DNA from 4 places in the Duganella rhizosphaerae genome. Region 1 is predicted to be linked to each of the others. Evidence: predicted binding sites of a transcription regulator. Region 1 holds the regulator's gene; each other region holds the start of a gene.
The links. Region 1 encodes LexA, which represses DNA repair genes until DNA is damaged. Its sites were predicted from a motif close to ACTGTATNNNNATACAGT; they were not measured.
Positions count from the first base shown of each region.

Region 1 (5,491 bases):
GCGAAGCCGGCGCCAAGAAGGTGATCTTCGCTTCGGCGGCGCCACCGGTGATCTTCCCCAACGTGTACGGCATCGACATGCCTACCCGCGACGAGCTGATCGCCTACGGCCGCAGCACCGAGGAAGTCTGCCGCGAGATCACCGCCGATCACCTGGTGTACCAGGACATCGACGCGTTGAAGCGCGCCATCTCCGACGTCAACCCGGCGCTGAAGAACTTCGAGGCTTCGTGCTTCGACGGCGTCTACGTCACCGGCGACATCTCCAAGGACTACCTGGACAAGCTGGAGTACGCGCGCCACCATCCGAAGGCCGCCGGCCCCGAGGACGCTGGACGCTCGCAACTGAATCTGAATCTCGCGACCGCCGAAGGCTGATGTCGCGCCCGGTGCGGATCATTCCGCACCGGGCTTTTTTTTTGACTGCTTGAACATGAACGACAAGAAAAACTACGGCTTCACCACCACCATCCTGCACAACGATCGCCAGAAGGGCATCGAGCACGGTTCGCTGCACAAGCCCATCCACACTTCGGTCGCCTTCGGTTACGCCGACGCGCGCCAGCTGGCGTCGGTGTTCCAGGGCAAGGAGCCGGGCTTCCGCTACGGCCGCCAGGGCAACCCGACCATCTCCGCGCTGGAGGACAAGGTCAACCAGATGGAGCAGGGCGTCGGCACGATCTGCTTCGCCACCGGCATGGGCGCGATCGGCGCCGTGTTCCAGTCGCTGCTGCGCGCCGGCGACCATGTGGTGTCGTCGTCTTTCCTGTTCGGTAACACCAACAGCCTGTGGCAGACCACCATGGCGCAGGGCGTGGCCGTGTCGTTTGTCGACGCCACCGATGTCGCCAACGTCGCCGCCGCCATCACCGAGCAGACCCGCGTGGTGTTCGTCGAGACCATCGCCAACCCGCGCACGCAAGTGGCGGACCTCAAGCGCATCGGCGAGCTGTGCCAGCAGCGCGGCATCCTCTACATCGTCGACAACACGATGACCACGCCTTACCTGTTCCGTCCGAAGTCGGTCGGCGCCGGCCTGGTGGTCAACGCGCTGACCAAGTCGATCGGCGGCCACGGCAACGCGCTGGGCGGCAGCCTGACCGACACCGGCGCCTACGACTGGACCCGCTTCCCGAACATCTACGAGAACTACAAGAAGGCCGCCCCGCTGCAATGGGGGCTGGCGCAGATCCGCGCCAAGGGCCTGCGCGATTTCGGCGCGTCGCTGGCGCCGGAGGCGGCGCACCACATCGCCGTCGGCGCCGAGACGCTGGCGCTGCGCATGGAGCGCACCAGCGCCAATGCACTGGCGCTGGCCACGCTGCTGGAGGCGGACGAGCGCGTGGCCGCCGTCCACTACCCGGGCCTGGCGTCGCACCCGCAGCACGCCATCTCCAGCGAACTGTTCCGCAGCTTCGGCTCGCTGCTGAGCTTTGAGCTGAAGGACGGCATCGATTGCTTCGACTTCCTGAACCGCCTGAAGCTGGCGATTCCAGCCTCCAACCTGGGCGACACGCGCACGCTGATCATCCCGGTCGCGCACACCATCTTCTACGAGATGGGCGCCGAACGCCGGGCGTCGATGGGCATTGCCGAATCGCTGATACGGGTGTCGGTCGGCATCGAGGATACCGACGATCTGCTGGACGACTTCACCTGCGCACTGGAAGCTTGCTGAGCTCCGCGCCGAGTTGTGATAATCTAAGCTTTCAATTTTGCTAAGCGGGAGGAGGCGTTATGAGAGCAGCATGGGTACTTGCCTTGACCGTGCTGTCGAGTAACGCCTTCGCCGACGACCAGGCTCGCCGCCTCGCGCGGCAAGCCGAGATCGAGTACTACACCAGCCGCTACGACGGCGCCGAAATCTCGCTGGCCCGTTTCAACTGCCAGCTTCCCAATATTCCGATGCGACCGGCCTTGGCCGGCGGCCCTGCGGTGACGCAGGCGCTGGCCGCGTGGCACAGCTGCTACGAGCAGTTCCTTGCCAATTACAACGCCGCGCTGCCGGTCGGCAAGAGCATTCCTCCCGACCTGGCCGACCTGATGACGGACGATGAAATGGACGCCGCACAGGCCTTGATGAGCGAGGTGTTCGTGCGGGTGGCGGACGAGGCCAAACGCCAGGCGGATGCGGTCACGCTGGCGCAGGCCGCGTGGGAAGGCCGGCGCGGCGACATCGCCCTGAGCGCGCGCGACCTGTCGCACCTGCCGGAGACGGCCGGCAAGCGCTAGGAGTTTAGTGCCAGCTGCGCATCAGGCCGACGGCCAGGCCTTCCAGTGCGAACTCGTCGGCTTCAGGATCGACCTTGATGATCTTGAAGTCCGGGTTTTCCGGCAGCAGTTCGACGACCGAGCCGGTCTTGCGGTAGCGCTTGACGGTGACGTCGTTGCCGATGCGGGCCACGACGATCTGGCCGTTCTTAGCGCTGTCCACCTTCTTCACGGCCAGCAGGTCGCCGTCCATGATGCCGGCGTCGCGCATTGATTCGCCGCGCACCTTCAGCAGGTAGTCCGGCTTGGAGGAGAACATGGCCGGGTCGACGCTGTAGCTGGTCTCCAGGTTTTCCTGCGCCAGGATGGGCGAGCCGGCGGCCACGCGGCCGATCAGCGGCAGCGACATCATCAGCGACACCGGCGCCTTGGACGCGGCCGGTTCGGCGTGCACGCCCAGCAGGCGGATGCCGCGCGAAGTGCCGGCGGCGATCTCGATCGCGCCCTTGCGCGCCAGCGCCTGCAGATGCTCCTCGGCCGCGTTGGCGGATTTGAAGCCCAGTTCATTGGCGATTTCGGCGCGGGTCGGCGGGAAGCCGGTGTTTTCGATGGCATCCTTGATCAGATTGAGAATTTGTTCCTGTCTTGCTGTGAGCTTGATCATAGAGTGCTTTGGGCCTGTGTATATAGACAGTCTGTATTTTTGTACAGTGTGAAGCGAAATGCAAGGGAATTTGTTGCTTAGCACGAAATAATTTCATGGTGGGGTCAGATCTGACATTCGGACACGGCCTCGACCGTGGCGCCGCATTACGGTCGAGGCCGTGTCCGAATGTCAGATCTGACCCCGGATTGTTTTTTGCCGAAAAAGCTGCTATAGTCGCGGGCTTACCTCTTCCCACACCTGTCTTGACGCCAGGGTGGGCTATATTCACAGTCCTTAAGGGAGTTTGCATGCGTCACTATGAAATAGTATTTATCGTCCACCCGGACCAGAGCGAGCAAGTGCCCGCCATGATCGAGCGTTACAAAGCCTCGGTAACCACCCGCGGCGGCGCCGTGCACCGTGTTGAAGATTGGGGCCGTCGTCAGATGGCTTACTCGATCCAGAAACTGGCTAAAGCACACTACATCTGCATGAACATCGAATGCGACAACGAGACCCTGGTCGAGCTGGAAACCGCCTTCAAATTCAATGATGCCGTGCTGCGTCACCTGACCGTCAAGATGAAGAAAGCGGAAACCGCTCCTTCGCCGATGATGAAGTCGGTACAACGTGAAGATGCAGCGAAATCGCATCGCACCGAAGCTCCAGCAGTTGCTGCTGCTCCTGCGGCCTAATTGTTCCAGAACCGAGCTGAACCAGCTCCAGTGAATTTTAGCCAATTCGTTGCCTTGATCACCGAACGGGACGCCTTGCGCTACACCCCGGCCGGCATGCCGATCGTGAACGCTGTACTCCAGCACCGATCCCAGCAGATGGAGGCAGGCATCGCCCGATTGAGCGAGTTTGAAATTTCCGCGGTTGCCGCGGGCGAGATTTCAGGCCGCTTCAGTCAGGCGCCACTGGCAGGCATGTATCAGTTCACCGGTTTTCTGAACAAGAAGAATCGCAATAGCAAAAGCCTGGTGTTTCACATCATTGATTTTAGTGCTGTCCCAGACAGCTCAATTTAGATACAGGAGCCTAAAATGGCATTCGGTAAAAAGTTCGACAAAAACAAGCTCAAGCTGAAAGAAAAGCGCAAGCAACAGAACCCTTTGTTCAAGCGTAAGAAGTTCTGCCGCTTCACCGCCGCAAACGTAGAACAAGTTGACTACAAAGACGTCGACACCCTGAAAGACTTCGTCCAGGAAAACGGCAAAATCATGCCAGCACGTCTGACCGGTACCAAGGCGCACTACCAGCGTCAAGTTGACACCGCAATCAAGCGCGCTCGCTACCTCGCGCTGCTGCCTTACACCGATCTGCACCACGCTTAATCGCGTCGTCTAGATAAGATCCTGGAGAAGAACTATGCAAATCATTCTGTTAGAAAAAGTCGTCAACCTGGGCAACCTGGGTGAAGTCGTTAAAGTTAAAGACGGTTACGCACGTAACTTCCTGATTCCGCAAAAAATGGCTCGCCGCGCTACCGCGTCCGCCGTTGCTGAATTCGAAGTCAAGCGCGCTGAACTGGAAAAAGCCGCTGCTGAAAAGCTGGCTGCTGCTCAAGCCCAAGGCGAGAAACTGAACGGCATGACCGTGACCGTTTCGCAAAAAGCTGGTGTTGACGGCCGTCTGTTCGGTTCCGTGACCAACTTCGACATCGCTGAAGCGTTGACCAAAGCTGGTTTCGCTGTTGAAAAAGCTGCTGTGCGCATGCCTACCGGTCCTCTGAAGACCGTTGGCGAGCACCCAGTCAGCGTTGCTCTGCACACCGACGTGGTGGTGGAAGTGACCGTTGCTGTCGTAGGCGAAGCTGCCTGATATTTGACCGGACGGCGACGTCTGGTCGGTATAGCAACACATTGAAAAAGCCGGGCTTGCCCGGCTTTTTTCTCGTCATAAATTTGTAATACGGCCCAAGCAAGCAGGTATAATTCGCGCCATGAACGCCCCCTCCGATCCGCAAGTAGATTCACTCCGCGTCCCGCCGCATTCCATCGAAGCAGAACAGTCCGTCATCGGCGGCCTGCTGCGCGATAATGCGGCGTTCGACCGCATTGCGGATATGATGCATCCGGAAGACTTTTACCGCTACGACCACCGCATCATCTACGAGCAAGTCGTCAAGATGATCAACGCGTCCAGGCCGGCCGACGTCATCACCGTGTTTGAAACCCTGACCCAGCTGGGCAAAGCGGAGGACGTGGGCGGCCTGACCTACCTGAACGCGATGGCGCAAAACACGCCATCGGCCGCCAACATCCGCCGCTATGCCGAGATCGTCCGCGATCGCTCCATCCTGCGCCAGCTGATCACGGTCGCCGACGAAATCTCCGGCCAGGCCTTCAGCCCGCAGGGCAAGGAAGTCAAGCAGATGCTCGACGAGGCCGAATCGAAGATCTTTGCCATTGCCGAGCAGGGCGCCCGCGGCGCCGCCGGCTGGATCCCGGTGCAGCCGCTGCTGACCCAGGTGGTCGAGCGTATCGACGAACTGTATTCGCGCGAGTCCGGCTCCGAGATCACCGGCGTGCCGACCGGCTGGATCGACCTCGACCGCATGACCTCCGGCCTGCAGCCGGGCGACATGGTGGTGGTGGCCGGCCGCCCGTCGATGGGCAAGACCGCGTTCTCG
Region 1 covers NZ_BPWK01000015.1:173,568-179,058, forward strand. The annotation lists gene purF (amidophosphoribosyltransferase) at 1-377, shown strand, start outside; gene RUGAMON1_RS26310 (cystathionine gamma-synthase family protein) at 433-1,677, shown strand; gene RUGAMON1_RS26315 (hypothetical protein) at 1,737-2,231, shown strand; gene lexA (transcriptional repressor LexA) at 2,236-2,874, opposite strand; gene rpsF (30S ribosomal protein S6) at 3,165-3,551, shown strand; gene priB (primosomal replication protein N) at 3,582-3,887, shown strand; gene rpsR (30S ribosomal protein S18) at 3,903-4,193, shown strand; gene rplI (50S ribosomal protein L9) at 4,228-4,680, shown strand; gene RUGAMON1_RS26345 (replicative DNA helicase) at 4,802-5,491, shown strand, end outside.

Region 2 (5,491 bases), on a different contig from region 1:
CGGCCAGCATCTTCTTGCCCAGGTCTTCGTTGGTGCCCTTCATGCGCACAACCAGCGGCACGTTCAGCGACACCGCTTTGACCGCGGTGATCACGCCTTCGGCGATGACGTCGCAACGCATGATGCCGCCGAAGATGTTGACCAGGATGGCTTTCAGGCCTGGGTTTTTCAACATGATCTTGAAGGCTTCGGTGACTTTCTCAGCCGTGGCGCCGCCGCCTACGTCCAGGAAGTTGGCTGGCTCGCCGCCGAACAGCTTGATGGTGTCCATGGTGGCCATGGCCAGGCCGGCGCCGTTCACCAGGCAGCCGATGTTGCCGTCCAGGGAGATGTAGGCCAGGTCGAATTTCGATGCTTCGACTTCAGCTGGATCTTCTTCGTCCAGATCGCGGTAAGCGACGATTTCTGGTTGACGGAACAGCGAGTTGGCGTCGAAGTTGAACTTGGCGTCCAGAGCGATGACCTTGCCCGAACCGGTCAGGATCAGCGGGTTGATTTCGGCCAGCGACGAGTCGGTTTCCCAGTAGGCTTTGTACAGGCCTTGCAGGTTGGTGACCGCGTCGGCGATCGAAGCTTCCGGCACGCCGATCTTGGCGGCGATGCCAGCGGCTTCAGCATCGGTCAGGCCGATCGACGGGTCGATGGCGATCGAGTGCAGCAGTTCCGGGTGGGACTCGGCAACTTCTTCGATGTCCATGCCGCCTTCGGAGGAAGCCATCAGCACAACGCGCTGCGATACGCGGTCGGTGACCAGCGATACGTACAGTTCTTTCTTGATGTCCGCGCCTTCTTCGATCAGCAGGCGGCGTACTTTCTGGCCTTCAGGGCCGGTCTGGTGCGTGACCAGCTGCATGCCCAGGATCTGCTCGGAGAATTCTTTGACTTGTTCCAGCGATTTGGCGACTTTGACGCCGCCGCCTTTACCACGGCCACCGGCGTGGATCTGTGCTTTTACAACCCAGACCGGGCCGCCCAAGGTTTCAGCAGCTTTGACTGCTTCTTCAACGGACATGCACGGAATACCGCGCGGAACCGTCACTCCGTATTTTCGGAGGATTTCTTTGCCTTGATACTCATGGATTTTCATGCTGGCTTCCCTTCTGATGCTGATGTGTAAAAATCGGTTGATACTGCGAAATGTGTGAATCTAGTAAGCAGAGATTGCTACGCGCCACCTGGTGCTGCTTTGGCCACCCAGCGCGGGTAAAACTGCGCCACTGCTCCGCCGTCGGTGCGCAGGGCATGGCATTTGTCGAGTTGAAACGGCTTCTGGCGCGGCACGCCATCATTTTCGGTCGCCGCGTCGTTGGTCGACCAGACATCGTTGGCGAACGCCTGCACCGCGGCCGTTGGCAGGATCTGCGCCAGTTCGGTCAAATGGGTGCAGCCGGAAGTACCGGCCAGGCGTTGCTTGAGCTCGTGGCGGAAACCCTTCATCAGGTTCAGGCCGACGAGCTGTTTTTTATAATCGGGGGCAATGGTGTCGCAGTGGCCGGGATACGGAACGGCATCGGATGCGGCTTCGGCATCGACGATGTTCAGTTGCAGATCGACGGTCAAACGCAGGTGCAGGTCATGCAGAGGGGCGCCGGCAGCGCGTGGGCCCGAGGCCAGCACGGTGTCGATGGTTTTGATATCGGTGATATGGGCGTCGAGATCCCACAGCCCGTCATCGCGTGCGTACGCTTGGACGGCAATTGCGCGCGTGTGCCGGAGCGCACGTCGGTTAACTGGGGTTGACAGGGACATAAGACCGATGCCGCTCTCGCGACAGAAATTTAGTAAGCAGCCATGTGCTGAATCGCACGTGTCCGCAGCTTCTACGGACAACTACCGCACCTGCGGCGCTGCAAAAACCCCAAAAGTGTAGCACATCAAGACCTCCAGTTGCGTCAGAACATATCTTTTGGAAGGAAAAATGGCCGTTTCGAGATCGTTTTTACAAGAAATTCACCAGTCTTATTTCAGTCATGGAAACATTGCATGGTGCGGCGCGGCACGCGCCCCGCACGGCGGCACGGAGGGATCGGACCCGCCGGGTCCGACCCCAGCCTTTGTATTTGGGGTTAGGTCTCACTCGTCTTCCGGCGCGCCTTTCAGGGCGGTTTGCACGGCGCGCTGGGAAAATCCCCGTTGCAGCAGGAAGCGCATCTGTTTGTTGCGTTCCTGCGGATCGGCGGCCACGGTGCCGAACTTGCGGTTCCAGACGTCGACGCAGCGCTCGGTCTCGCCTTCGGCCAGGCCGGCCTTCAGTTCCTGCAGTTCCTCGCCCTTGATGCCGTGGCTTTGCAGCTCGGCGACGATGCGGCTGTTGCCGAAGCGGGCCGAGCGACGGTGGATCAGCGCTTCGGAGAAACGCTCCTGCGACAGCCAGTTGTTCTTTTCCAGCAGGTCGAGCAGGGCTTCGACGTCGTCGCCCTCTTCCGCGTAGCGCGCCAGCTTGCGGGCCAGCTCCATGCGGCTGTGTTCGCGCATCGACAGATAGCGCAGGGCGCGGCCCTTCAAGCTAAGTTGCGGTGCTGCCATTAAAAAACCTCTGAACAATGAGAAAACCACCGCTTGCACAGGCAAGACGGTGGTTCGGGATAAAGCGGACGCTGATTACGCGGCGTCGGCCTTGTCGCCTTTGTCTGCTTTATCAGCCTTGTCGGCCTTGTCGACCGATTTCAGCTTGACCACGGTGTCGCCCTTGTCGGCGGCCAGCGGCGGCAGTACGCGCACGCCCAGCGATTCGCGGACCTTGTTTTCGATTTCCCACGCCAGCTCCGGACGCTCCTGCAGGAAGATGCGGGCGTTGTCCTTGCCCTGGCCGACGCGCTCGCCGTTGTAGCTGTACCAGGAACCGGACTTCTCGACGATCTTCGCTTCCACGCCCAGATCAAGAATCTCGCCTTCACGCGAGGTGCCGGCGCCGTACAGGATGTCGAAGTGCGCTTCCTTGAACGGTGGCGCAATCTTGTTCTTGACGACCTTGACCTTGGTTTCGTTGCCGATCACCTCGTCGCCCGATTTGATCGAGCCGGTGCGGCGGATGTCCAGGCGCACGGAGGCGTAGAACTTCAGCGCGTTGCCGCCGGTGGTGGTTTCCGGGCTGCCGAACATGACGCCGATCTTCATGCGGATCTGGTTGATGAAGATGACCAGGGTGTTGGTGCGGTTGATCGAACCGGTCAGCTTGCGCAGCGCCTGGGACATCAAACGGGCTTGCAGGCCCGGCAGCGAATCGCCCATGTCGCCTTCGATCTCGGCGCGTGGCGTCAGCGCGGCGACCGAGTCGATCACCACCAGGTCGACCGAGCCGGAGCGCACCAGCGCGTCGCAGATTTCCAGCGCTTGCTCGCCGGTGTCCGGCTGCGAAATCAGCAGCTCGTGCAGGTTGACGCCCAGTTTCTGTGCGTAGCCGACGTCCAGCGCATGCTCCGCGTCGATGAAGGCGCAGGTGCCGCCCAGCTTTTGCATTTCAGCAATAGTTTGCAGGGTCAGCGTGGTTTTACCCGACGATTCAGGACCGTAGATTTCCACCACGCGGCCGCGCGGCAGGCCGCCGACGCCCAGCGCGATATCCAGGCCGAGCGAACCGGTCGACACGACCTGTACGTCCTCGATCGGGGCGTTGGCGTCCATGCGCATTACGGAGCCTTTGCCGAATTGCTTCTCAATCTGGGCCAGCGCGGCAGCCAGCGCCTTGGCCTTTTCTGATGCAGGTACAACAGCTTTTTTATCGTCCATAATGTTCTTTCAACCAGTAGGTGGGTGCAAATTCGTCGGTACAGGCAGCACTGTATAAAAAAACAGTGCTTAATGCAAGCACGATTTTTAAACAATTTTGAGATTGCACAAAAACTCGCCACCTTGCGCGAAATGAAACACAATAGAATCTTCTGCAGCCGCAGTGTTGGAGTGTCTACATTATGCGAATTTTACTTGCCGAGGACGACAGCGTGCTGGCCGACGGCCTGACCCGCTCGCTGCGCCAGTCCGGCTACGCCATCGATTGCGTCAGCAACGGCCAGGAAGCCGACACCGCCCTGTCGACCCAGGAATTCGACCTGCTGATCCTGGACCTGGGCCTGCCCAAGCTGTCCGGGCTGGAGGTGCTGCGCCGCCTGCGCGCGCGCGCCTCGCTGCTGCCGGTGCTGATTTTGACGGCGGCGGACTCGATCGAGCAGCGCGTCAACGGCCTCGACCTGGGCGCCGACGACTACATGGCCAAGCCCTTCGCGCTGTCCGAGCTGGAGGCGCGGGTGCGGGCGCTGACCCGGCGCGGCGCCGGCGGCGGCGCCACCGTGGTCAAGCACGGGCCGCTGAGCTATGACCAGGTCGGCCGCAGCGCCTACATCAACGATCAGATGCTGGACCTGTCGGCGCGCGAACTGGGCTTGCTGGAAATCCTGCTGGCCCGCAGCGGCCGGCTGGTGTCCAAGGAACAGCTGGTCGACCACCTGTGCGAATGGGGCGAGGAAGTGAGCAACAACGCCATCGAAGTCTATGTGCACCGGCTGCGCAAGAAGATCGAGATCGGCGGCATCCGCATCGCCACCGTGCGCGGCCTCGGCTACTGTCTCGAAAAATATACGGACGCGCCCAAGTGACGCCGCCGGTCGCACCGCCAGCGCCGGATCTGGAATACCAACCGCCGGCGCCCGAGGCGGACGAAGGCATCCAGCACTCGCTGTTCGGCGAGATCCTGGACTGGATGCTGGCGCCGCTGTTGCTGTTGTGGCCGATGAGCATCGCCATCACCTACCTGGTGGCCAAGTCCATCGCCAACCAGCCGTTCGACCATGCGCTGGAAGACAGCGTCACCGTGCTGGCGCAGCAGGTGCGCGCGGTGGACGGCAAGGTCATCAAGAGCCTGTCCGGCCCGGCCCGCGACATCCTGCGCGCCGACGATGTCGACAACGTCTACTTCCAGATCCAGGGCCCGCGCGGCGAGCACGTCGACGGCGACCGCGACCTGCCGCCGCCGGTCATCGACGAGGACGACCAGCCGCGCGGCAGCGTACGCTTCCGCAACGACAGCATGCACGGCACGCCGGTGCGCGTGGCCTACGCCTACGTGCGGCTGGAGCACGCCAGCGGCGACGAGCCGCAGCTGGCGCTGGTACAGGTGGCCGAGACGCTGGAAAAACGCGGCCAGCTGGCCAACGCCATCATCAAGGGCGTGATCCTGCCGCAGTTCATCATCCTGCCCATCGTGCTGGCCCTGGTGTGGTTTGCGCTGTCGCGCGGGCTGTCGCCGCTGGCGCAGCTGCAGGAGCGGATACGCGCGCGCAGCTCGGACGACCTGAGCCCGATCGCCTCCAACCAGGTGCCGGAGGAAATCTCGCCGCTGGTCAATTCGCTCAACGACATGCTGGCGCGGCTGTCGCTGTCGATCGAGATGCAGAAGCGCTTCATCGCCGACGCCGCGCACCAGATGCGCACGCCGCTGGCGGGCATGCGCATGCAGTCCGAGCTGGCGCTGCGCCAGACCGACAGCGGCGAGATC
Region 2 covers NZ_BPWK01000007.1:320,938-326,428, reverse strand. The annotation lists gene sucC (ADP-forming succinate--CoA ligase subunit beta) at 1-1,087, opposite strand, end outside; gene RUGAMON1_RS17580 (DUF2889 domain-containing protein) at 1,165-1,749, opposite strand; gene recX (recombination regulator RecX) at 2,074-2,526, opposite strand; gene recA (recombinase RecA) at 2,602-3,729, opposite strand; gene RUGAMON1_RS17565 (response regulator) at 3,912-4,592, shown strand; gene RUGAMON1_RS17560 (sensor histidine kinase) at 4,589-5,491, shown strand, end outside.
Region 2: a site for LexA is predicted at 3,779-3,796, ahead of recA (recombinase RecA). Genes of this name have one in related genera too.

Region 3 (5,491 bases), on a different contig from region 1:
ATGCCCTTCCTGTTCCTGTGCTACGTGGCCGCCTACCTGGACCGGGTCAACGTCGGCTTCGCCAAATTGCAGATGCTGGCCGACTTGCGTTTCAGCGATACCGTCTACGGCGCCGGCGCCGGCATCTTCTTCATCGGCTACTTCCTGTTCGAGGTGCCGTCCAACCTGCTGATGACGCGCACCGGCGCCCGCATCTGGATCGCCCGCATCATGATCAGCTGGGGTGTGATCTCGTCGGCGCTGATGCTGGCCAACAGCGTGGCGACGTTCTACCTGCTGCGCTTCCTGCTCGGCGCGGCGGAGGCCGGCTTCTTCCCCGGCATCATCCTGTATCTGACCTACTGGTATCCGGCCCACCGCCGCGCGCGCATGGTGGCGCTGTTCATGAGCGGGGTGGCGGTGGCCGGCGTGGTCGGCGGGCCGCTGTCGGGCTGGATCATGAAGACCTTCGCCGGACTATATGGCCTCAGCGGCTGGCAATGGCTGTTCCTGCTGGAAGGCTTGCCGTCGGTGCTGATCGGCGTCTGGACGCTGTTCTACCTGGACGACGGCATCCGCAGCGCCAACTGGCTCAGCGAGGATGACAAACAGCGGCTGGAGCGCGCCATCGCGGCGGACGGCCAGCATCAGCAACGCCTGCCGCTGGCGCAGGTGTTCGGCAGCGGCACGGTGTGGCTGCTGGCGCTGGTGTACTTCCTGTTCGTGATGGGCTTGTACGGCGTCAGCTTCTGGCTGCCGCAGTTGATCAAGAACAGCGGCGTCAAGGACGTGTTCGACATCGGCCTGCTGACGGCGATCCCGTACTCGGTGGCGGCGGTGGCGATGGTGCTGGCCGCGCGCCACTCGGACCGCAGCGGCGAACGGCGCTGGCACGCGGCCGCCGCCGCCGTGGCCGGCGCGCTCGGCCTGGTGGTGGCCACCGTCTACAGCGACAACACCGTCATCGCCATGGCCGCGCTGAGCGTGGCCACGGCCGGCATCCTGAGCACCTTCCCGATTTTCTGGAGCTTGCCGACCGCCATGCTGGGCGGCGCGGCGGCGGCGGCCGGCATCGCCCTGATCAACTCGGTCGGCAACCTGGCCGGCTTCGCCAGTCCCTACCTGGTCGGCGCCATCAAGGACGCCACCGGCAGCACCGCCAACGGCATCTATCTGCTGGCGGCCAGCCTGGTGGCCGGCGCGGTGCTGGTGGTGGCGCGGCGATTACCTGGGACGTAATCGCCGCCGCACACTGATTTCCGGAGAATGGTTTCTGTCGCCACGACACAACCCAACCAAGGAGATCAGCATGAGCACCCCATCCCACATCGCTACGCTATACCTGGCCGTCTGGAACGAACGCGACGCCGCCGCCCGCCGCGCGCTGGTGGCGCGCGCCTTCGCGCTGGACGCCAGCTATCTCGACCCGATGATGCGCGGCGCCGGCCACGACGGCATCGACGCCATGATCGCCGGCGCGCAGAGCCAGTTCCCCGGCTTGCGCTTCGAACTGGACGGCACGCCGGACGGCCACAACCACGTGGTGCGCTTCTCGTGGACGCTGGCCGCGCCCGGCGGCGCGCCGGTGGCGCACGGCACCGATGTCGCCGAGCTGGGCGACGACGGCCGCCTGACCCGCGTCACCGGCTTCCTGAACGCCGCCTGATTGCAATCGAGCTATTATTGCCCTTCAAGGAGATCATCATGCCTGTACTGAGCGCACCAGGATTTATCCGCACCGACGATGGCGTCGACCTGTTCTACCGCGACTGGGGCGATGGCGCGCCGGTGCTGCTCGTGGCCGGCTGGTCGCTGCCGTCGGACATGTGGCAATACCAGATGCTGGCCTTGTCGCAGCGCGGCCTGCGCTGCATCGCCTTCGACCGGCGCGGCCACGGCCGCTCCACCGATCCGGGACGCGGCTACGATTTCGACACGCTGGCCGACGACCTGGCCGCCGTCATCGAGGCGCTGGACCTGCGCCGCGTGACGCTGGTTGGCCACTCGATGGGCTGCAACGAAATCGTCCGCTACCTGAGCCGCCACGGCAGCGCCCGCGTTGCCCGGATTGCGCTGCTGGGCACGATGACGCCGATGATCACCCAGGACGACAGCAACCCCGACGGCATAGCTCCCGCCCTGCTGGACTACTTCCGCAACCAGCAGCTGGCGCGCGACTTCCCGCAGTGGGTGGACGACAACCTGCCGCCGTTCCTGACGCCCGATACCTCGCCGGCGATCGCCAACTGGCTGCGCCAGCTGGCGCTGGGCGCCTCGCTGCAGGCGCTGACGGAATGCAACCGCGCGCTGGACGGCGCCGATTTCCGCCCCGAATTGCCGCGCATCGACCGCCCGGTGCTGCTGATCGCCGGCGACGCCGACGTCAGCGCGCCATTCGCACTGACCGCCGCACCGAGCGCCGCGCTGATCCCGGACGTGCGCCTGCGCCGCTACGAAGGCGCGCCGCACGGCATGTTTGTCACCCACCTGGACCGGGTCAACGCCGACCTGCTGGACTTCCTCGACGTGGCGCCGGCATGAACGGCGCGGCCGATTATTTCAGCGACTTCGCCGCCGCGCTGAAGTACTGGCGCGGCAAGCGCGGCTACAGCCAGCTGCGCCTGTCGACCGAGAGCGAGATTTCGCAGCGCCACATCAGCTTCCTGGAAAGCGGCCGCTCGCAACCGAGCAAGGACTTGATACTGAAGCTGGGCATGGTGCTGGAAATCCCCCTGCGACAGCGCAACGTCATGCTGCTGGCGGCCGGCTTCGCGCCGGCCTACCAGGAGCGCAAGCTGTCCGATCCGGAACTGGGCGCGGTGCGCCAGGCGCTGGACTTCATGCTGGCGCAGCAGGCGCCGTATCCTGCGTTGGTGGTCGATCGCCTGTGGAATCTGCAGATGGCCAACGCGCCGGCGGCCGGCATGATGCGCTGGCTGCTGGGCATGCCGGACGGCGCGGCGATTGCCGCCGACGGCTCGGTCAACGTGCTCAAGCTGATGCTGGACCCGCACGGCGTGCGCCGCTACCTGCACAACTGGGAAGAGGTCGGCGCCGACCTGCTGCACTGGATACAGCGCGAAGCCATGAGCGACGGCCCCGGCAGCGAAGCGACCCTGCTGCTGGGCGAGTTGCTGGCGCTGCCCGGCATCGCCGCCATGCCGCGCGCGGTCAACCTGGACCGCCGCGCCTTGCCCTTCCTGCCGCTGGCGCTGCGCAAGGACGGCGTCGAACTGAACCTGTTCACCACCATCGCCACCTTGGGCACGCCGCACGACGTCACCGTGCACGAGTTGAGGGTCGAATCGTTCTTCCCGGCCGACGAGGCCAGCGCGGCGTGGTTCCGCGCCCGCCACGGTTAGTCCGGCATGGCGTCCAGCAGCTCGCGCACGCCGCCGCTGAAGATCTGGCGGGCGATCTCCTCGCCCAGATAACGCTCGTAGATTTTCTGCACGTCGCCGTCGCTGATGATGGCGCGCAGCGCCTCGGTGTAGCGGCGCAGCGTCGGCGCCGCCACCTTGTTCGACACATAGATGCCCACCAGCGCGCGCGGCGATTCGGCGAACGGCGTGGCCGTCATCTTGCCCAGCATGTGAAACTGGCGCTGGTGCAGCACGTGGATAGCCGGCGGCGCCAGCGTGCCTTCGGCCCGCCCGGCCAGGATCTTGCGGAACACCACGCCGTAGTCGTTGACGTATTCCAGCCGCCCCAGCTTTTGCAGCCGTTCCATCTGCACCAAGGTCGCGGCGGAATAGGAAATGCCGCGCGTGACGTTCAGGCGCGCCGTGCTGTGCTCGACAAACTCCTCCAGGCTGCGGAACTTGCCTGCGCTCTTGTTGAGCAGCAGCAGCTCGAAGCGGGTGTAGGTGTAGGGCAGCCACACGCCATAGCGGTCGCGCTCGGCGGTGCGCAGCGAGGCGCCGGTCAGGTCCAGCTGGCCGTTGAAGAATTGCGCATACAGCCGGCCGTGCGGATACCACTCCAGCTCGAAGCTGCAGCCGCTGCGCCTGCGCACCGCCTCCAGCACGTCGGCCGTGATGCCGCGGATGACGGCGCCGTCGCGGTAGGACGAGTAGCCCAGGTCGCTCAGCCCGGCCCGCGCCGGCGCGCAGGCACCATCCGCCGCCCACGCCGCGGGCGCGGCGGACAGCAGCAGGCACAGCAACACGGTGCGCGGGCGGTGAAGCATGGTGGCCAGGAGGAAACAGATAGTTTCTTAAGTGTAACACCAGGCCCCGGCAAATGGTGGGGTCTTGCGGCGGCAATGATTTCCGTAGATACTGTATGTATTTACAGTAATTTTATCCGCACCATGGTTGACGACCAGCGCCGCATTGCCCACCTCGACATGGACGCGTTTTATGCGTCCGTCGAGCTGTTGCGCTATCCCGAGCTGCGCGGCCTGCCGGTGGTCATCGGCGGCGGCCGCGACGCCCAGCCGGTGGCGCAGGCGGACGGCACCCACACCTTCGCGCGCCTGCGCGACTATGTCGGACGCGGCGTCATCACCACCGCCACCTACGAGGCGCGCGCGCTCGGCGTCGGCTCGGCCATGGGCATGATGAAGGCGGCCAAGCTGGCGCCGGACGCGATCCTGTTGCCGGTCAACTTCGACGCCTACCGCCACTGCTCGCGGCTGTTCAAGAACGCCGTGGCCGCCATCGCGCCGGACTTCGAGGACCGCGGCATCGATGAAATCTATATCGACCTGACCCATGTCGAAGGCGAGACGCGCGAACTGGCGCAGCGCATCAAGCAGGCCGTGCGCGACGCCACCGGGCTGTCGTGCTCGATCGGCATCACGCCCAACAAGCTGCTGTCGAAGATCTGCTCCGACCTGGAAAAGCCCAACGGCCTGACCATCCTCGGCTACGACGACATCCCGGCCCGCATCTGGCCGCTGGGCGTGCGCAAGATCAACGGCATCGGCCCCAAGGCCACCGAAAAGCTGGCGGCGCTGGGCATACAGACCATCGGCCAGCTGGCGGCGGCCGACGCCGGCCTGCTGCAAGACCATTTCGGCGCCCACTACGCGGCTTGGCTGGCCGAGGCTTCGCACGGCGTCGACCATCGCGAGATCTCCACCAGCTCCGAGAGCAAGTCGATCAGCCGCGAAACCACCTTCGAGCGCGACCTGCACGCGCGCCAGGACCGCGACACCCTGTCCGGCATCCTGACCCAGCTGTGCGCCCGGCTGGCGGACGACCTCAAACGCAAGGGCTACGTCAGCCGCACCATCAGCATCAAGCTGCGCTTCGACGATTTCCAGATCGTCAGCCGCAACGTCACCCTGCCGCAGCCGGTGGCCGACGCCACCGGCATCCTGCACGCCGCGCGCGAGTGCCTGAAGCGGGTGCCGCTGCAACGCCGGCTGCGCCTGCTGGGCGTGCGCGCCAGCACGCTGGAGCCGCCCGGCTCCGGCCAGCAGACGGCTGTGCCCCGCCAAGGCGAATTGTTCGCCTAGCTCAGCAACACTCAGCAACAGATTCGGTCCGGCGCCGCCATCACCGTG
Region 3 covers NZ_BPWK01000006.1:62,268-67,758, reverse strand. The annotation lists gene RUGAMON1_RS14440 (MFS transporter) at 1-1,218, shown strand, start outside; gene RUGAMON1_RS14435 (nuclear transport factor 2 family protein) at 1,289-1,645, shown strand; gene RUGAMON1_RS14430 (alpha/beta fold hydrolase) at 1,684-2,520, shown strand; gene RUGAMON1_RS14425 (helix-turn-helix domain-containing protein) at 2,517-3,341, shown strand; gene RUGAMON1_RS14420 (substrate-binding periplasmic protein) at 3,338-4,168, opposite strand; gene dinB (DNA polymerase IV) at 4,292-5,443, shown strand.
Region 3: a site for LexA is predicted at 4,259-4,276, ahead of dinB (DNA polymerase IV). Genes of this name have one in related genera too.

Region 4 (5,491 bases), on a different contig from region 1:
CAGCTCATCCCAACGCGTCGTGTAGCACGGCGTCTTGTTTTCCGCCTTCATCGCCCAGCGCTGCACCAGACCGGCCGAACCGATGTGCAATGCATCGCGGCCGAAACGCTGGTTGAGCGCATCGAGCGTCGCCATTACGCGGGCCGAGTTCTCGCGGGGCGGCCGGGTGTCGAACAGCATGCCTTGACTGATCGAGTTGGCTTGCAGGTCCATCAACATCACTCCCGCCTTTTTGTACTGAAAGCCTTCGCGGTAGATGATACCCAGCCCTTGCAGCGCGGCGGCCGCCAGTATGCGGTTGTCGTCGGTCGGCTCGATGAGCGGCACCGTCAAGCCGTTGCTGTACTGCGGGTCTTGCTCCCTGAATGGATTGGTGTGCACGAACACATGCACCGCGCCGCACCGCGAGGCTTGTCCGCGCAGCTTTTCGGCCGCCCTGGCGATGTAGGTCGACACGGCTTCTTCCAGCTCCATGAGGCTTACCGCCATCGTGCCGAACGACTTGGACGACACGATTTCCTTGCGCGGCGGCGCAACCTCTTCCAGCGCAAGGCAGGATAGCCCGCGCAGTTCCTGACAGGTGCGCTCCATCACCACGCCGAACCGGGCACGTATATCTCGCGGCGAGGCGTCTTTCAGATCCTGCACCGTATGGATACCCATGTCGGCCAGCTTGGCAGCGATGCGGCGGCCGACGCCCCACACCTCGCCTACGTCGATGCGGACAAACAACCAGTGCATGCGGGCGGCCGACATCGATGTCAGGTCGCACACGCTGTCGAACAGCGGGAATTTCTTGGCGATGTGGTTGGCGAGCTTGGCTTGCGTCTTCGAAGCTCCTACGCCCACGCACACCGGCAGGGTCGTCCATTGCAGGATGCGTTGCCGGATGTTCTGCCCCATCGCCGTAGGGCTGTCCCACAGCCCACCCATGCCGTTCAGCGATAGGAACGACTCGTCTATCGAGTACACCTCTACATGCGGGCTGTAGGTCCGCAGAATGGTCATAATGCGGTTGCTCATATCGCCGTACAAAGTGTAGTTCGAACTCAGGCCGATGATGCCGTGCTGTCGGGCCAAATCCTTCATCTGGAACCAAGGCGTGCCCATCTTGACGCCTAACGCCTTCACCTCGTTTGAGCGCGCCACCGCGCAGCCGTCATTGTTCGACAGCACTACCACTGGCCGCCCTTGCAGCTTGGGATTGAAGGCCCGCTCGCAACTGACATACATGTTGTTCACGTCCACGAGCGCAAAGAGCTGTTGGTGCGGGTTCGGCATATCAGACCCGGTATTTACGAATGACGCCAGTCACGACGCCCCAGATTTGCAGCTCCTGCCCGTCGATGAGCCGGATCGGTGCATAGGCCTTATTCTCGGGGTGCAGTTCGATGACGCCTTGGCGCTTGTGGAGCCGTTTTAGCGTGTACTCGCCATCAATCACCGCCAGCACGTAGTGTCCGTGAACAGGCGTGACGGAACGATCCACCAGCACGATATCGCCGTCCATGATGCCGATGCCCGACATACTATCGCCCACGACCATGAAGAAAAATGAGGCTTCCTTGTGCTGCACCAGGAAGGCGTTAAGGTCCAGCCCTTTTTCCACGTAGTCGGCAGCTGGGGAGGGAAATCCGGCGGAAATTTTATGCTGCACCAGCGGGCGCATGCTGAAGGGCGCGTTAAGGCTGGCCGGTTGGATCGCGCCGGATGGCGGCGATTCCATAATTTCCAATGGGGGCATGCTGGTCATTTTCCTAAATCCAATTACTGTGTTTTTGTACAGTATCGGCAGTATAGCGCCGCAAGTCCAGCACTGGAAGGGCAGTTGCGGTTTTTGCGGGTGCCGTCGTTTGATCGGGCCGCCAAGGCGTTAAAAACCTAAAGGCAGAATCCGGGGCTTTTTTTCGCGTGCGCGAAAAAACCGGGATGCCCATTACGGAGCGCGGTCGCTTACGCTCCCTTGGTCGCTACGCGACTGGGCGATGAAGCCGCCCACCCCTCCAGGCCACCCTAGCCAACCCCGCACGACAAAGAAAGTAACCACCGCAGCCGCGTATTGGTGACGCCGCGGCCGTCCTGCAGGCGATGGCCAGTCACCAAACGGGCAAGGCGCACCGCCGCGTTTCTTGGTGACGCCGACGCGGACCTGGTGCGCGATCGCTGACACCAAAACCCGGTTGGTGACACAAGGCCTTCGCCGGCGCCGCGATCGTGTCACCAATCACCCCGCGTTTCGATCCCTCGGCGTTCCGGGGCAGTCGCATCGGGGCTGGCCGGGGTCGGCCCGGCCAAACCCGCCCCTACATGCTCCTGCGTGACAGGGGGTGCCGTCCTGCGGCGGCATCCCGACATGCGTCGGGACTTGAGCCGCCCCCGTTTGCTTGGTTCAGGCGTCCTTAAAACCGGCTTGCAGTACCAGGGTAGGGGGCGGCCAGCGGCAGGGAAGGGCGGCGGCGGGGCGCGGATCGGCTATATATTGGCTATTTAAATTGTCTATCATGTTGCGATTATCGATTAACAAATATGCACCTTATTGCCATCAATGACAACCAAAACAAGTTGTCAAACATGTTGTCATGGACTATAATAATTACATGGTGGACGAAACGATTCACCAGCAAAAAATCAGTTTCACGTCAACGTAAGTAATCGGAGATTGCAAAATGAACAAAGGTTTCTGGCTTGGTTTTGTGACGGCAGTAATCATCATCCTGCCGACTGTGGTTGTTTTGTTCTACAAGCTCGATCAAATGTTCGGTCTTCATTAAGTGCCCGGCCCCGGTTCAGTCCGGGGCCATCGAAAACCCTCACTTTTAAGGAGTATCAAAATGGCCTCAGTCAACAAAGTAATCATCGTCGGCAACCTCGGCCGCGATCCTGAAATCCGCTACATGCCAAGCGGCGACGCCATCGCCAATATCGCCGTGGCGACCAGCTACCACCAAAAGGACCGCAATACCGGCGAGCAGAAGGAGCTGACCGAGTGGCACCGTATCGCCTTCTTCGGCCGTCTTGCCGAAATCGTCGGCCAATATCTGAAAAAGGGTTCGTCGGTCTACGTGGAAGGCCGCTTGCAAACGCGAAAATACACCGACAAGGATGGCGTGGAACGCTACGCAACAGATATCATCGCGGAGCAAATGCAAATGCTGGGTGGCCCGGCTGGTGCAAACCGCGATGCCGGTCAACAGTATGGCGACGCCCAGCAGCAAACCCCGGCCAGCGCTCCAGCCGCGCCAGCCGCCAAGCCAACGCCCGCAGCGGCCGCGCCTAGAGGCAAGCAGAGGCCCCGGCCAGCGCCGCAGCCTGAAAGCGTAGCGGGCGATAACGATATTCCGATCTAGACCGGCCGCTTGCCATGCTGGTATTTTCCCAGCATGGCAAGCAAAATGTGTTGCCATTGGAGGGGCGAGACTATAATTGCCCCCGGATAATGATGCTTAATCAGTCAACGTACAGAAATTAAGAGGCTCCTATGAGTATCCTAGCTGTGACAAACCAGAAAAGCGTCGGTAAAACGGCCATTGTGTTCAATGTGACGCACAAGGCCGCCGATGCCGACAAAAGCGTCTTGATTGTGTCTCTCGATGCTCAAGGCAGCCTTGAACTGGTTTTGCCGAAGGCGGACGAGACGCAAACGAATTTGATGGCTTACGAGCTGTTCGAGGAGGAGTTGCCATCAACGCCGCTCGAATATCTGACCGACAAAGTCGCTTTCGTGCGCGCCCGCGATCCACGCATGTTCGACCTGGACACCAAGGGCGAGGAATACGTGCAACGGTTCAGGAAGAACTTACGCAAGCTGGCCAAGGGCTTCGATTTCTGCATCATCGACACGCCGGGCCGTATCTGCATGCCGCTGACCGCCAGCATGGCCGCCGCTGATGTGGTGCTGTGCCCGACATCGATGGGGCTGTTCGAGCTGGACGCGCTGGCCCAGCTTTGGAAGTTCATCCAGTCCATCAAAAAGGGCGGCCTGAACCCGCAATTGCGCCTGATGGGCATTCTGCCGAGCTTAATCAACACCAAGAGCAAGGACGAATTGAAGGGGCTGGAAGAATTGCGCGAGAGTTTCGGCAAGGCTGTCTTGCCTTTGCAGTTGTCGCGCAATGCGGCCGTCCACAAGTCGATCATCAACCGCCGCCCGGTTTGGCAGAACACCAACGGACAGGGGCACCGCAACGCCGCCGCCGAGTGGAAACAGGTGTGTGATTTTGTTCTGACGAACATGGGAGTATTGAAATGAAGAAGAATTCTTTGTCGGCCAAGACTTCGGCCCCGAAAGTAACAGGTAATGCTTTCGCCGGTATGAGCGACGTGCTGAGCGCTGGATTTGGCGACATCATCAACGAGAGCGAGTACAACGTTGCCGTCCTCAAGCTGACGGACATCTACGTCAGCCCTCAGATTCGTGAGGAAATGGAGGACGATGAAAACACGCTAGACGAGCTGCAAGCGAGCGTTGAGGAACACGGTGTATTCCAATCGGTGCTGGTGCGCCCGATGGAAAACGGCCCGGCCCCCTTCGAGCTGGTGGCAGGTGGACGGCGCTATTTTGTCTCCGAACGTGCGCAGAAAATCGACATTCCGGCCCTCATCAAGAAAATGACGAATGCCGAGGCTGCCACCATCCAGATGCAGGAGAACATTCAGCGCAAGAACCTGACGCAGTTTGAGCTTGCCAAGCGCATACAGAAGGATTTGGACGATCTGGGCAACACCGAGGCGGTGCTCAAGAAGCACAATAAAGGCCGCGCTTGGCTGTCGCAAATTCTGTCCCTGCTCAAGCTGCCGGAACAAGCAAAACGCCTCGTCACCGAGAAAATTAGCGCCGATCTGGACGTCATCAACGGCGTGAAGGTGATCGAAAAGGTCAATCCTGCGGCCGCCAAAGAACTGGTGGACAGTCTGAAACAGTCCAAGGGCAAGGAAGACACCCGCAAGAAGGTGAACGAGGTCAAGGCTAAGGTCAAGCCGAAAGCGGAGAAGGGCGACAAGGCGAAGGCTGAAACGGCCGCCGATAAGACGGGCGACATTTTCGCGGGCGCGAAAATTGAAGCACCGATACCGCCGCAGCCAGACGCACCCGAGCAGATCGAGCGCCCCGGCCCGGCGCTCGCACCGTGGGACATACTGACCAACGCTTACGGCCTGATCTACGAAAGCGGAGCTAATCCGAAAGTGTTCATGGAAACTCTGGCGCCGGAGGACCGGGCGAACGTCAAGGACTGGCTGCAATCGATCTTCAACGCTGGCCGCGCATGCAAAGCCCTGTCCCAAGCCATCATGAAAGGACTGCGGGACCATACCTTTGCCGAAGAAGGGCCGGGCGCTTTCGCCATGATCGCTTTCCTGCAAGGTGCAGATATCGAAGTAGAAACCTTCAACGCGGTTGATATACTAGGCCAAGTTAAGAAGTAGCCGGAATAGGGCGGGGCGCTAGCGTCCCGCCTTCAATGATTTTGAGGGTAGATTATGACAAGAGCGA
Region 4 covers NZ_BPWK01000026.1:10,217-15,707, forward strand. The annotation lists gene RUGAMON1_RS31570 (Y-family DNA polymerase) at 1-1,281, opposite strand, end outside; gene RUGAMON1_RS31575 (LexA family protein) at 1,283-1,753, opposite strand; gene ssb (single-stranded DNA-binding protein) at 2,832-3,347, shown strand; gene RUGAMON1_RS31585 (ParA family protein) at 3,479-4,249, shown strand; gene RUGAMON1_RS31590 (ParB/RepB/Spo0J family partition protein) at 4,246-5,424, shown strand.
Region 4: a site for LexA is predicted at 1,770-1,787, ahead of RUGAMON1_RS31575 (LexA family protein). Genes of this name have one in related genera too.